3 regions of the Thermoanaerobacter kivui genome follow, and region 1 is predicted to be linked to each of the others. Evidence: riboswitches for the same ligand, from Rfam matches in the RefSeq annotation. Region 1 holds a riboswitch; each other region holds the start of a gene.
The links. A riboswitch is a leader RNA that binds a small molecule or an ion and turns the genes downstream of it on or off. The one in region 1 is predicted to bind thiamine pyrophosphate.
Positions count from the first base shown of each region.

Region 2: it holds a riboswitch for thiamine pyrophosphate, as region 1 does, so the genes downstream of both, thiS (sulfur carrier protein ThiS) here and thiC (phosphomethylpyrimidine synthase ThiC) in region 1, are expected to answer to the same signal.
Region 3: it holds a riboswitch for thiamine pyrophosphate, as region 1 does, so the genes downstream of both, thiD (bifunctional hydroxymethylpyrimidine kinase/phosphomethylpyrimidine kinase) here and thiC (phosphomethylpyrimidine synthase ThiC) in region 1, are expected to answer to the same signal.

Region 1 covers NZ_CP009170.1:1,799,754-1,804,441, forward strand. The annotation lists gene TKV_RS09050 (homoserine dehydrogenase) at 1-678, opposite strand, end outside; SAM riboswitch class I at 746-856, opposite strand; TPP riboswitch at 1,036-1,143, shown strand; gene thiC (phosphomethylpyrimidine synthase ThiC) at 1,187-2,485, shown strand; gene TKV_RS09060 (MOSC domain-containing protein) at 2,877-3,317, opposite strand; gene moaC (cyclic pyranopterin monophosphate synthase MoaC) at 3,320-3,796, opposite strand; gene moaA (GTP 3',8-cyclase MoaA) at 3,800-4,688, opposite strand, start outside.
Region 2 covers NZ_CP009170.1:795,388-800,075, forward strand. The annotation lists gene TKV_RS03980 (ABC transporter substrate-binding protein) at 1-345, shown strand, start outside; gene TKV_RS03985 (carbohydrate ABC transporter permease) at 421-1,317, shown strand; gene TKV_RS03990 (carbohydrate ABC transporter permease) at 1,331-2,140, shown strand; gene pgmB (beta-phosphoglucomutase) at 2,162-2,809, shown strand; TPP riboswitch at 3,059-3,187, shown strand; gene thiS (sulfur carrier protein ThiS) at 3,320-3,511, shown strand; gene TKV_RS04005 (thiazole synthase) at 3,576-4,340, shown strand; gene thiH (2-iminoacetate synthase ThiH) at 4,373-4,688, shown strand, end outside.
Region 3 covers NZ_CP009170.1:307,980-312,667, reverse strand. The annotation lists gene TKV_RS01505 (cob(I)yrinic acid a,c-diamide adenosyltransferase) at 1-232, opposite strand, end outside; gene TKV_RS12970 (hypothetical protein) at 186-359, opposite strand; partial or broken gene TKV_RS01500 (hypothetical protein) at 396-647, opposite strand; gene thiW (energy coupling factor transporter S component ThiW) at 659-1,150, opposite strand; gene thiM (hydroxyethylthiazole kinase) at 1,147-1,938, opposite strand; gene thiE (thiamine phosphate synthase) at 1,935-2,576, opposite strand; gene thiD (bifunctional hydroxymethylpyrimidine kinase/phosphomethylpyrimidine kinase) at 2,580-3,374, opposite strand; TPP riboswitch at 3,433-3,535, opposite strand; partial or broken gene TKV_RS01475 (TPM domain-containing protein) at 3,615-4,419, opposite strand.

The DNA of each region.
Region 1 (4,688 bases):
AATTCCACTTCTCGTTATAGAATTTACTGGCACATTTACATTGAATACTTTGCGCATGAGAATAATCAGTTTATACAGTGAATCAAAACCCTTTACATCATAATCGGGATTTAATTCCGCATACCCTAATTCTTGGGCTTCAATAAGCGCTTCTTCATAGCTTTTCCCCTTGGTGGACATTTGCGTAAGAATATAGTTAGTCGTGCCATTTATTATTCCACCTACAAAATCAATTTCATCCGTTATTTTTAATCTATCGATTTGATGAAGTATAGGTATAGCTCCTCCAACGCTTGCCTCGCATTTTAAAAATACTCCATTTTTTTCCGCTATTTCATTTAAATCCTCTCCATGTTTGGCTATTAACTCTTTATTTGCAGTTATAACATGTTTACCTTCAGACAAAGCTTCCTTCACATATTCATAAGCTGGATGAACGCCTCCAATTGCTTCAATGACTATTTTTATCTCTTTATCTTTTAAAATTTCTTCAGCATTCTGTGTAAGAAGTCCTTGCACATTTACTTTTCTTGGTTTGTTGAGATTTTTAATAAGTATCCCTTTTATTTCAGGATAAAACCCAGTGCTCTCTTTTATATGACCTCCTCTTGAAGTTATCAATCTATATACTCCTGTTCCTACTGTTCCAAGTCCCAATAACCCGATTTTTACTGTCATGTTACACCTCCCGATAAATTTTTAGGCCCTCTTCAAAATGAGAAGAGGGCCTAATAATCCGCCACTCCTCTCATCTCTCAGGTTAGATAACCTAACCTGCAGGATTTGGCACCAGACGCATATAAATGCCGGTTGCCGGGTTTCATCGGGCCAGTCCCTCCACCACTCTTGATAAGAGGTTTGTGTGTAATATATTCAATTTTGCACGTTGTAATTTATGTTATCACTTTGAAACTATAAAGTCAAGAATTTTTTTTACTCTTTCTTAAATTTTTTCAAATTTTAATATACACCGATTTTTTTTAGTGGTATAATAGTATTGCAATATTTATACCCTATCGATTATAAAAATTTAATATTTGCCACATGGGGTGCCGGCGTAACCGGCTGAGAAAAAGGTGTTGCCTTTTAACCCATCGAACCTGTTAGGTTAGTACCTGCGTAGGGATGTGGTCATCTGCCATGGCTATAATCCCCATGGTTTATTTATTTTTAAGGAGGTTTTGTTATGACACAATTGGAATATGCCCTTTCAGGCATTGTCACAAAAGAGATGAAAATAGTCGCAGAGTATGAAGGAGTGGACGAAGAATTTATTTTAGAAGGAGTTAAAAAAGGAGAAATAGTAATACCATCAAACATCAACCACAAAAACCTCATTCCCAAAGGCATAGGAAGGGGTTTATCGACAAAAGTAAATGCCAACATAGGAACCTCTGATGCATATCCCGAAATTGACAAAGAAATTGAAAAATTAAATGTTGCTGTAAAAGCTGGAGCAGATGCGGTAATGGATTTAAGCACAGGCGGCGACATTAATCAATCTCGTAGAAAAATACTTGAAAATTCCCCTGTACCTGTAGGTACTGTTCCCATGTATCAAGCAGCTGTTGAATCCATGTACAAATACGGCAGCATCGTTGCCATGCCTGAAGAATTTATTTTTGAAGTCATAGAACAACAGGCGGAAGATGGTGTAGACTTTATAACAGTCCACTGTGGTCTAACATTTGAATCATTGAAAAAGCTTAAAGACAACGGCCGAGTGATGGATGTAGTAAGTCGCGGCGGCTCCTTTACAATCGGCTGGATGCTCTACAATGACAAAGAAAATCCCTTGTATGAGCATTTTGACAGACTTCTTGATATTGCCAAAAAATATGACATAACTTTAAGTTTAGGAGATGGACTGCGTCCCGGTTGTCTCGAAGATGCTACAGATAGCGCACAAATACAAGAGCTCATCATCCTTGGTGAACTTGTCAAAAGGGCTCGCGAAACAGGAGTCCAAGTAATGGTAGAGGGACCTGGGCATGTGCCAATTGACCAAATTGAAGCAAATGTAAAACTTCAAAAACAGCTTTGTCACAACGCCCCTTTTTACGTACTCGGTCCTATTGTAACCGATATCGCCCCCGGTTACGACCACATAACCGCGGCAATTGGCGGTGCAGTTGCAGCAGCTGCCGGTGCAGATTTCCTTTGCTATGTCACACCTGCAGAACATCTCGGACTTCCCGATATGGAAGATGTCAAAGAAGGAGTTATTGCAGCAAAAATTGCTGCCCATGCTGCAGATATCGCAAAAGGTGTAAAAGGCGCTAAAGAAAAAGATTTGACTATGGCTAAAGCAAGAAAAGCTTTAGACTGGGATGAGCAAATAAAGCTTTCTATAGACCCTGATAAAGCTTTTAAATATCGCATCAATAAAAACGTATCTACAGCCAAAACTTGCAGCATGTGTGGAAAATTCTGCGCCATGAAAATTGTCAGCGAATACCTTGGAACCCCACCTATGACTTGTTAGTATAACTGACATACTTACATTGTTACGACTGTATTTGTAATAATGGGTATCGGGTGGTCTGTAAGTAGATTTCTCCTTCTTAACGTTGTCTTCAGCATTAGCTTTTTTAGGTTTAATAAAAGGCACAGTTTCGTAAATTACCCCCTTGTATTCGCCCCGAACTCCTGTTAAACTATCATAATAGTTTACAAGATAACATTATCACAAAATAAACACATGAGTGTTTTTTGAAATTTCTTGAATTTAAATTTTTAACCGTGTAATTTTTTCAATCAAAAAAGGAATTGTTCGGAAAGTCACATAAGAAATCACAAATAAATGCAATTATAACAATATCTATTAAAATACAAAACTCCAAAAGATAAAAATTATCTTTTGGAGTTCCACAATTTTATTCATTTATAACTATAATCTCATCTCCGGGTTTTATGAACCCACTTTTTAACACCCTCGCAAATATCCCTTCCATCGGCAGTATACAATCACCCGTAATTTTCCTGATCTCACAAGCTTCGTGACATTTTTTCCCTATTTGAGAGATTTCAAGAATAACCTCTTCTCCTATTTTAAGTTTTGTCCCTACCGGCAAAGTGTGAAGTTCAATTCCTTCCGTTGTTATATTTTCTGCAAATTTTCCTGCAGCCAAATCCCAAATGCCTTTTGCTTTCATCTTTTCTATACTCTCCTCTGCAAGAAGACTGACCTGCCTGTGTCCCCTTCCAGCATGAGCATCTCCTTCAAGCCCGTGGTTTTCTCTAAAATATCCCTTTTCTATAGGCTTTTTTACAGTTCCTTTCTTTTTGCTAATATTAACTGACACCACCTTTGCCATTATTAAACCTCCCTTTCATAAAGGCCTGATTTTCCACCACTTTTTTTCACAAGCATTATTTCGCTTATAACCATGTCTCTATCTATTGCTTTACACATATCATAAATCGTAAGAGCTGCAACCGTAACTGCAGTCAATGCCTCCATCTCAACCCCTGTTTGTCCAACAGTTTTAACTACTGCTTTAATGTCAATCTTTGAATTCTCAAAATCCAAATTAAAACTAATATCACATCCGGTTATCATGATAGGATGACACATCGGAATCATATGAGATGTATTTTTCGCAGCCATAATACCTGCAACCTGTGCAACAGCTAGGACATCTCCTTTTTTAATAGTTCCTTCATGTATTCTTCTTAAAGTTTCATTTTTCATATAAATACTTCCTATTGCAACAGCTTCTCTTTTTGTCTCAGCTTTCTCGCTAACATCGACCATTCTTGCTCTACCTTCTTCATTAATGTGTGTTAAATTCATATACTATCCCCCTATTTGAAACATCATTTTTTGATTCTGGCTTATTTCCTTTTCAAGATTATGCCCTGCCGGCTTACTTAAGATTGCATGTTCCAGCATTGCTCTTATCTTGTCTTCATCATTTAAAAAACTTTTAATATCTACTTCATATTTTGAATGCAGACAAGGTTTTATAGTTCCAGCTGCAGTAAGTCTAATCCTATTACAACTTGAACAAAATTTACATGACAAAGGTGCAATAAAACCAACCGTTCCCTTTGCTCCTTTTCTTTTAAAAACCCTTGCAGTGTTACCCGGTTCTGTTTCAACCGGAGTCAGTCCGGGAATGCTACTTATTAAATCATCCGACGATATATAGTTATCTTTGAATTTTGCTCCTTCACCTATCGGCATTATTTCAATAAATCTGATATGAAGCGGGTTTTCATCGGCAAGTTTTACAAAATCAAAAATTTCATCGTCATTTATACCTTTTATTACAACCGTATTAATTTTTACAGGTTCAAGTCCAATAGATAAACTTTTGTCAATAGCCCTAAATACATCATCAATATTCCCAAGCCTTGTAATCATACGGTATCGATCTTTTTTAAGACTATCAAGGCTTATGTTAACTCTTTTAAGTCCTGCTTCTTTTAAAGTATCTGCCATTTCATAAAGTTTTGTTCCATTAGTTGTAAGTGCAATGTCTTCAATGCCTTTTATTTTTGATGTTTCATAAATTATGTTCTCAATTCCCTTCCTTACAAGTGGCTCGCCTCCTGTAAACCTTACCTTTTTAATGCCAAGTTCTGCTGAAATCCTAATTATTTTTAAAATTTCTTCGTTCCTTAGAATCTCATTATGATCTTTTTTGGGTATTCCCTCCTCCGGCATACAATAAATGCACCTT
Region 2 (4,688 bases), 1.0 Mb from region 1:
ACAATGGCTTTCACTGTTGCATATGTGATGAATAAAAACAGCAAACATAAAGATGAAGCCTTTAAACTTATTGAATTTTTAACCGGTAAAGAAGGACAGCAATTTGTAGTAGATTCAGGCCTTGCACTTCCATCGAGAAAGTCTATGCAAGAAGGATTTAAGGAGAAATATCCTGAAAGAGCTGCCTTTGTAGATGGTGCTTCTTATGCGGTACCATGGCAATTCGGTTTGTATGGCACAAAGGTAGTAGATGCGGCTAATAAAGCCTGTGAAGCATTAATAATGAAGCAAATAAGTAGTGCTCAGCAAGCTCTTGACAACGCACAAAAGGAAGTTGGACAATAATTTAAGTAAGCAGCACCTTACTAAAATAAGGTGCTGCAATTATGATTTTTTAAGGTTGAAGGGAAGGATGTATTTATGGAAGCTAAAATGACTATGAAAAAGAGGTATTTATACGAAGCTTTGTCAGGGTATGCTTTTGCGTTGCCTTTTATTGCTTCAATATCTATTTTTTTGATAGGACCATTAATTTATGCTTTTATTATAAGTTTTAAAGAATTTTTTTTAAATCCTGAAGCAAGCCGATGGGTTGGATTTACAAATTATACAAAATTATTCAGTGACCCAACGGTTAAAAGAGCTCTTTTAAATACAACACTTTATTCTTTAGGAGTAGTACCAACACAGCTAATTATTGCCTTAATACTAGCATTAATTGTAAATTCGGATATTAAAGGTAAAACATTTTTTAGAGTTGCCTATTATATACCAACTGTTACATCCACAGTTGCAGTTTCTGTAATATTTTTATATCTATTTAAAGCAGATGGTTTAGTTAATGCTTTGTTAGCTAAATTTGGCATACAAGGGCCTACTTGGTTCAATGACGTCAGGTTTGCGCTTCCTTCTATCATGATGATGGCAATATGGTCTTCTGTAGGTAATTACATGGTGATTTTTCTTGCAGGATTACAAGATATACCATCAGAATTGTACGAGGCTGCAGAAGTAGATGGGGCTAATAAATTTCAAAGATTTTTCAAGATTACTCTTCCAATGTTGCGGCCAATAGTGTTTTTTAATCTAGTAATGTCATTAATTGGTACTTTCCAGGTTTTTGACCAAGCCTATGTAGTATCGCAAGGGACTGGTGGGCCTCTTGATGCTACAATGACAGTCGTGCTGAATATATATAGGACAGGATTTAGAGATTTTAACATGGGTTACGCTTCAGCTATGGCTTTTGTATTATTTGTAATAATCTTGATATTGACTCTTATACAGCGAAAGCTTTTCAAAGAAGAAACCTATTAGGAGGTGGCAATAGATGAAAAAGGTGTTGCGGTTTTTATTTTATACCGTTGTTGTAGGATATGCAGTAATTACACTTGGCCCTTTTATTTGGTCTATAATAACATCTCTAAAACCCACCAGTGAATTAAATACTTTTGTTGTAAATATAAAGCATTTAACTTTAGATAACTATAAAATGATAATCACAAAATTTCCCTTTTTGAGATGGTTTATAAATAGTGCTATAGTTGCAGCTATAGTGACGTTTGGAAATATGCTGTTTAATTCTATGGCAGGGTATGCACTTGCAAGAATAAATTTTCCTGGAAGAAATTTATTGTTTATGGTTGTGCTTGCTCTCATGATGGTGCCAGGACAGGTAGTGATGGTGCCGACTTATATCCTTCTCAGCAAATTAGGCTGGGTAAACACTTACATGGGTCTTACAATTCCGTTTTTGACCAGCAATTTTGGAATATTTTTAATGAGGCAATTTTTCTTATCTCTTCCCAAAGAGTTAGAAGAAGCAGCTACAATTGACGGTTTGTCACGATTTGGGATTTTCTTTAAAATAGTTTTGCCTTTGTCTAAACCTGCTCTTGCAACTCAATTCATTTTTATGTTTACTGGCAATTGGAATAGTTTCTTGTGGCCTAGCCTCTTGACGTCTAGTGATGATATGTATACACTGCCGGTAGGACTTAATTCCTTTTACGGGCAGTATTATCAATTTTGGAACCAGGTAATGGCAGGAGCTATACTTTTGACATTACCGACTATATTAATATTCTTAATATTCCAGAGATATTTTGTAAAAGGAATATCTACAACGGGATTAAAATAAACGTAACGAAGGAGGAATAAAATGGCAAGATATTGTGGAGTGATTTTTGATTTAGATGGTGTTATTACAGATACTGCAAGATACCACTATTTGGCATGGAAAAAGCTTGCTGATGAGTTAGGAATATATTTTGATGAAGTTATCAATGAGAGGCTAAAAGGTGTAAGTCGTTTAGAATCTTTAGAGATAATTTTAGAAAAAAGTGATAAAAAATATTCTCAAGAAGAAAAAGAATATTATGCAAATAAGAAGAATGAGTACTATAAAGAGATGATAAAAAAGATCACGCCTGAGGATTTATTGCCTGGAGTGGAGAGATTTATTGAGGAACTTAAAAAAAGAGGTATTAAAACGGCAATTGCTTCTGTCAGTAAAAACGCTTTTACTGTTGTTGAAAATTTAAAAATAAGAGATAAGTTTGACTATATAGTGGATGCAAATGAAATTAAGCATGGAAAACCTGACCCTGAGATATTTTTAAACGCAGCAGAGCATCTTGGCATTTCTCCTGAAAAGTGTATTGGAATAGAAGATTCTGCTGCGGGCATCACTGCAATAAAAAGAGCAGGAATGTTTGCAGTAGGAGTGGGCAATCCTGAAACGGTGAAAGAAGCAGACTTAATTTTAAAGGATTTAAGTGAAGCGGATAAAATATTAGAATTGCTGTAGTGTGGAAATATTCCCCTGTATTTGGATGTCATTTCTCAAATTAATTTAGCCTAAAACCGACAGTGTAAAATTTCTGTAGGAAAATGACGTTAAAGTTCTTCAATGATAAGTTTATCTAAAACCATCTCCTACAGTATCTTTACACTATCAGTTGACGAATACAGATTGAATTTTTGCTTGTTTGTTGTTATAATTAAAATTAAGAACAACTAAGACATTTATCATAGCTTCTTAGCAAAGTTTGCAAAATCGAATATTGGGGGGAGCTGAGCGGGGCAAAAGCTCGGCTGAGAGTAGGCACTTAAAAAAATCCCTGTGCCTTGACCCTTTGAACCTGCTTCGGGTAATGCCGGCGAAGGGAGAGAAAGAAGATGAAGCCTTTAATGCAATATTCCGGCATTAAAGGCTTTTTTGTTTAAGTTGATACAAAAATCGGTGTTTTTAAATTTAAAACCACAAGCCGCCGGTAAAAGCGGCTTTTTTATTTTGGATTTTTAGGGGTGATCAAAGTTGATAAAGGTAAATGACAAAGAGATGGATTTTAATGGCAGTGTAAAAGAGCTTTTGCTTTCATTAGGTCTTAATCTGAATGCGTGCGCTGTGCTGGTAAATGGGGAGATTGTAAAAAGAGAAAGCTGGGAAGATTTTCGGCTAAAGGATGGGGATTTTGTTGAGATTGTCAGCTTTGTTGGTGGTGGTTAAAAAAACAAATTGGTTTTAAATATTGCTTTGATAAACATAGAATTTCAAATAAGGAGTGGGAAAGATGTTTAAAATAGGCGGAAGAATTCTAAAGTCAAGGCTTTTTGTTGGAACAGGGAAGCTTCCTGATTACTCACTTATTGAGAAAATGTATAGCGAGGCTAAAGTCGAGGTTTTTGCGGTGGCAGTGAGGAGAATAGGACCAAACACAAAGCATACCAAAAATGTCTTAGAGTATATTCCAAAGGATGCAATCACCATGGTAAACACATCAGGGGCTATGAATCACAAAGAGGCAGTAAAGATTGCGCAGATAGGAAGGGAGCTGACATCATCAGATTGGGTTAAAGTGGAGATTGAAAAGGATACAAAATATCTTTTCCCTGACAACTACGAAACCTTAAAGGCGTGTGAAATCCTTGTTAAAGAAGGGTTTAAGGTCTTTCCGTATATTTATCCTGACCTGAATATAGCAAAAGAGCTTGAGCAAATTGGGGTTGAGGCGGTCATGCCACTTGGCTCGCCAATCGGCACGAACAAAGGGATTGGCTGTGAAGTATTGTTAAAACCTATTATAAACGAAGTTAAAATTCCTGTGATAATCGATGCAGGCATAGGAAGGCCATCCCATGCAGCACATGCAATGGAGCTTGGTGCAGATGCTGTTTTGATAAACACAGCAATTGCGACCTCGTCTGACCCGGTGAAAATGGCGGTTGCCTTTTCAAAAGCGGTTGAAGCAGGAAGGCTGGCTTTTGAGGTTGGGCTTTTGAAGGAATATGAGTATGCACAGGCTTCATCGCCACTTGACGAATTTATCAAAGGCTAAAAATTTTGGATTTTCAAGAAGGTGTTTTAAAGATGATGGAGTATTTAAAAGAAGCCCTTGAAGTTTACAGCCAATATGAAAACTACATTCCCTCATTTGATGAGGCAAGAGAGATTCTGATAAAGGAGTTTCTGGATAAGTCCGACCTTGTAAAGCTTTTAAACATTGAGGATGAAAGACTAATCAGGATAATGGCTAAAAAAGCCAAGAAATTGACAGAGGCAAACTTTGGCAAGGTGATTATGCTCTTTGCTCCCCTTTATATATCAAACTTTTGCCAAAATGGCTGTACCTATTGCGGATTTTCAAATTTGAAAAACTGCCCTCGTGAGAGACTTGAGAGAGAGC
Region 3 (4,688 bases), 910 kb from region 1:
ATTCTTCTTTTGTAAGATCCCACGTAAACTTCTTTGCTTCAGCAAAGCGACGTATTTCAAAATTTGGCTTAAGTAACTCTGCTGTTTTGAGTTCACCTGTAGCCATACCCTTTAAAAACTGAAACATTATCACCTTCATGCCTCTTCCTACTGCTCTAAAAGCCAGCCCCAAAGCTGCTGTTGTTTTACCTTTTCCGTCTCCCGTATATACTTGCACATACCCTTTTTTCATAAAAATCCCCCTTTTTAAAAATTATTTTTTCACTCAGATATTCCATAAAATCGATGACTTCTCTCACCTTACCCTCAGGTAACTTATCTATATATTCTTTCGCTTTCTTTTTCACTGCATTATCCATACTTTCACCACCAATTTTATCAATTTCTTACTTTAATTATATCATCAAATCAAGAAAACTCAACAAAAATCGGTTGTTAGGTTTTGGTCCATAATACTGGCAATAATAGGCTTTTATCATGCCATTGTAAAGCTTTCTTTTCTTAGAAGCCTCTCTTCCAAAGAGTTTTTTAAATCTTTCATGGGAAGTAAGTAAATAAAAAGACCATGTGTCGAGCTTTTTGAAAACCTTCCCCATTTCTTTATAGAGTTTTTCTACTTCCTCTAATTCCCCCCTCCTTTCACCATAAGTTAGTATATTTAGTTACAATAATCCAATTTCTTATATTTTACTAAAGCCAATAACACTACATACCCTATCACCGAACCTATTGCACTAGAAAGTGAAAATGGAATGAAAAACATAAAAGCCGTGCCTGAACTTCCCAGTATATATTTAGCTATAGGATAAGAAAGTAAAGCCCCTATAATACCTGTGCCTATAACTTCTCCTACAGGCGCAAAATAAAGTTTACGTGTAAATCTATAAAGATATCCAGCAATGAAAGCTCCAACCATGCCTCCAGGAAATGCCAGAAGCGACCCAACACCAAGGATATTCCTCAAAAGCCCTATAATAAAAGCTACTTCTAACGCTCCCCAAGGGCCCAAAAAAACTGCTGAAATAACATTAATAGCATGTTGAACGGGTGTAACTTTGGCAACACCTACACTAAACCATACATATTGAGAAGTCAAGGTGCCTATAGCAATAATAAGTGCCATAAAAACCATACGATGTATTTTATTCATACTTCCACCTTCTTATCTTTTTCTATTATCTCCGGCGTGAGATTATATATCTCATCAAAAAATGTCACTTTAAAACTACCAGGACCTTTGACACTGCTGCTTTGAGCTGCTTTTTCACCGGCTATTCCAAAAGCTACAAAAGCTTCTACTGTAGCTTCAAAATAATCTTCACATACTCCGCAGAAACTCGCTACTACAGAGGTAAGCATACAGCCCGTACCGGTGATAGTGCCCATCATAGGATGTCCATTTTTTACATAGGCAATTCTTTTTCCATCAGTGATTATATCTGTAGCGCCTGATACTGCTACTACAGCGCTATAAGTATTTGCTAAATCTTTAGCAGCCTCAGCAATATCATCTGTTCCGCTTTGAGATTCTACACCCCGTATCTTCCCACCTTTGCCTGCAAGTATTGAAATCTCAGCACTATTCCCTTTTATCACAGAAATTTTTACCTCTTCTAATATCTTTTTTGAGCTTTGTGTCCTAAGCCTTGTAGCTCCCGCTCCAACAGGGTCCAATATAACTGGTACTTTAAATCTATTTGCAGCCTTTCCTGCCTTTATCATCGCTTCTACTTGTTCATTTGTAAGAGTGCCTATATTTAAAACTAAAGCATCTGCTGCACTTACCATTTCTTCTACTTCTTCCAAGGCATGGGCCATGACTGGCAGTGCTCCTATAGCCAGTGTTATATTAGCACAATCATTGACAGTAACTATATTTGTAATATGGTGAACTAAAGGTTTTTTCTCTCTTAAAATTTTCAACAATTCTTTTTTCATTTCAAATTCCTCCTGTCATTTATCGCTTTTGTTATAACTTCTAAAAGTTTTCTGGTATTGCTTTCGATATCCCCATAAAAGACAGCTGAAACTGAAGCTATACCGTCTACTCCCGACTTTAACATGACTTCATAGACATTATCTTTTGTTATACCACCTATTGCAACTACGGGAATATTGACTGACTCTTTTATTTTTTTTAACCCTTCTATTCCAATGGCTTCCGCTTCCGGCTTTGTTGGAGTCTTAAACACCGCACCTACCCCTAAATAATCCGCTCCATCCCTTTGTGCCTTTAAAGCTTCTTCCACTGTCCTCGCTGATACCCCTACTATTTTATGAGGACCTATTATTTTTCTTACAATATCTGCCGGCAAATCCTCCTGTCCAACGTGAACTCCATCTGCATCTACTGCCAAAGCTATATCCACTCTGTCGTTAATAATGATAGGGATTCTATTTCTTTTTGTCACTTCTTTAACTTTGAGAGCAATTTCATAAAATTCCCTACTTGATATATCTTTTTCTCTCAGTTGAATTACTGTTGCACCGCCTTTTATCGCTAGTTCTACTGCTTCAGCATTATCCATATTCTTTATGTAAGACCTATCCGTTATAGCATAAAGGGTTAAGTCCATATCTCACACCTTCCTTATTTCTATATTCCAAAAATGGTTAGTAGGACCTACTCCATGCCCTATGGCCAACGAATGTTTTATAGCCCCTGTAATGTATGCTTTCGCTCTTTTTATCGACTCAACTAAATCATGGCCTAAAGCGATATTGGCAGCTATAGCTGAGGAAAATGTGCAGCCTGTACCATGGGTGTTTTTAGTATCAATCCTCTCTGATGTAATTTCATAAAACTCTTTTCCATCGTAAAATACATCTAAAGCATCACCTGTAAGATGTCCACCTTTTACAACTACTGTTTTTGCTCCAAAATCTAAAATTTTTTTAGCTGCTTCTTTCATATCGGATACACTTTTGACTTCTTTTCCGATTAACTCCCCTGCCTCCATAAGATTTGGCGTGACTACAAGGCTTAAAGGTATCAATTCTTTTTTCAAAGCCTCCACTGCTTGCGGCTTCAATAAATAGCTTCCACTTTTTGAAATCATGACAGGGTCCAGCACAACATTTTTTACATTGTAATCTTTTAATCCCTTTGCAATCATCTTAATTATGTCTTCATTAGACACCATACCTATCTTCACTGCATCGGGATACAAATCCTCAAAAATTGCCTTCATCTGCAAATACACCATATCAGGACTTATATCCTCAATTCCCAAAACTCCCATGGTGTTTTGCGCTGTTATTGAAGTAATGACACTCATGCCGTATATTCCATGGGCTGAAAAAGTCTTTAAATCTGCCTGTATACCTGCTCCTCCCCCAGAGTCAGAGCCGGCAATAGTAAGGGCTAATTTCATAAAAACACCTCCAAAATAATAAAATATGCCCACCTGTTCAGGTGAGCACTTTTTACAAACTTCGTAAAACGTGCTTCCCTGCGCAGGCATTACCCTGACAGGTTCAAAGGGTCGGGAACGAATCCCCTCTCAGCCACTTTTTGGCTCCCCTAGCACTTGTCTTATTTAGTTTTGTCCAATGCGCTTAAGTAATTATACCACAAACCTAAAAAATTCAATAATTATTTTGAAAATTTACGCTTAGCGGCTGGCTCCTCCACCGCCGGCAGAACCTCCGCCGAAGCCTCCTCCGCCGCCAAAACTTCCGCCGCCGAAGCCACCACCTCTAAAACCTCCAAAGCCTCCTCCAGAACCAAAGCTTCCCGGTCCCCACCAGTTTCCCCTTATATTTCTTCCTCCTCTTCCAAAGATAATAAATATTAAAATGAGTATAATCACTACAGCAATATCTTCCCACGATATACCGCTATCATTGCTACTTGCATTGACACTGTATTTGGAAGCATCCAGTCCCTGGAGGTCTATATTGTACTCTTTTGCAACTCTTGAAGCTATTGCCATATAACCTTCATATATGCCTTTAGAGTATTCACCCCTTGCCCAGTAAGGCAAAACAAAATCGTCCAAAATCCTTCCTGCAACAGAATCCGGTATTGCCCCTTCCAAGCCATAACCTACATCAATTCTCACTTTGCCAGATTGCCCTTTTAAAAGTCTATCTTTTACCACTAAAAAGAGAACACCGTTGTTTTTTTCTTTGTCTCCTATTCCCCACTTTCTAAAAAGGCTAAGAGAATATTCCTCTATTGGGTAATCTCCAATGCTGTCAACTGTCACAACTATTATTTGCGCCTTTGTTGCATCATCCAAAGCTTTCCCTAGTTTTTCCATCTCTTCTATATCATTTTGGGACATAAGCCCCGCATAGTCATATACATATCTAAACTGAATAGGTTTAGGTGGAACATCAGGAGCACAAAATGCTATTGAATTAAAAAAATAATAATAAAAAGGCAATTAGAAGTAAAAAAACTTTCTTTTTCATTTTAACCCACATCCTTTCGCTTTGCTCAAGCACAAATTGTAATGAAAGTGTGCTATTGAGCGATATTTTTGATATAATTTCTTTAAAATATATAGATATACTACAAAGCACGGAGGAGGGAGTGGAATTATTTTTACCACTCATTGGACTCAAGTCCGCATTTTAACATGTGTAGAATATCTTCTCAAGCACAAATAAGTGTGACTTTGATCACGTACACTAATCATTGTATAAGCAATTCCTTAGTGTTTTTGTGCTGGATATTCAGT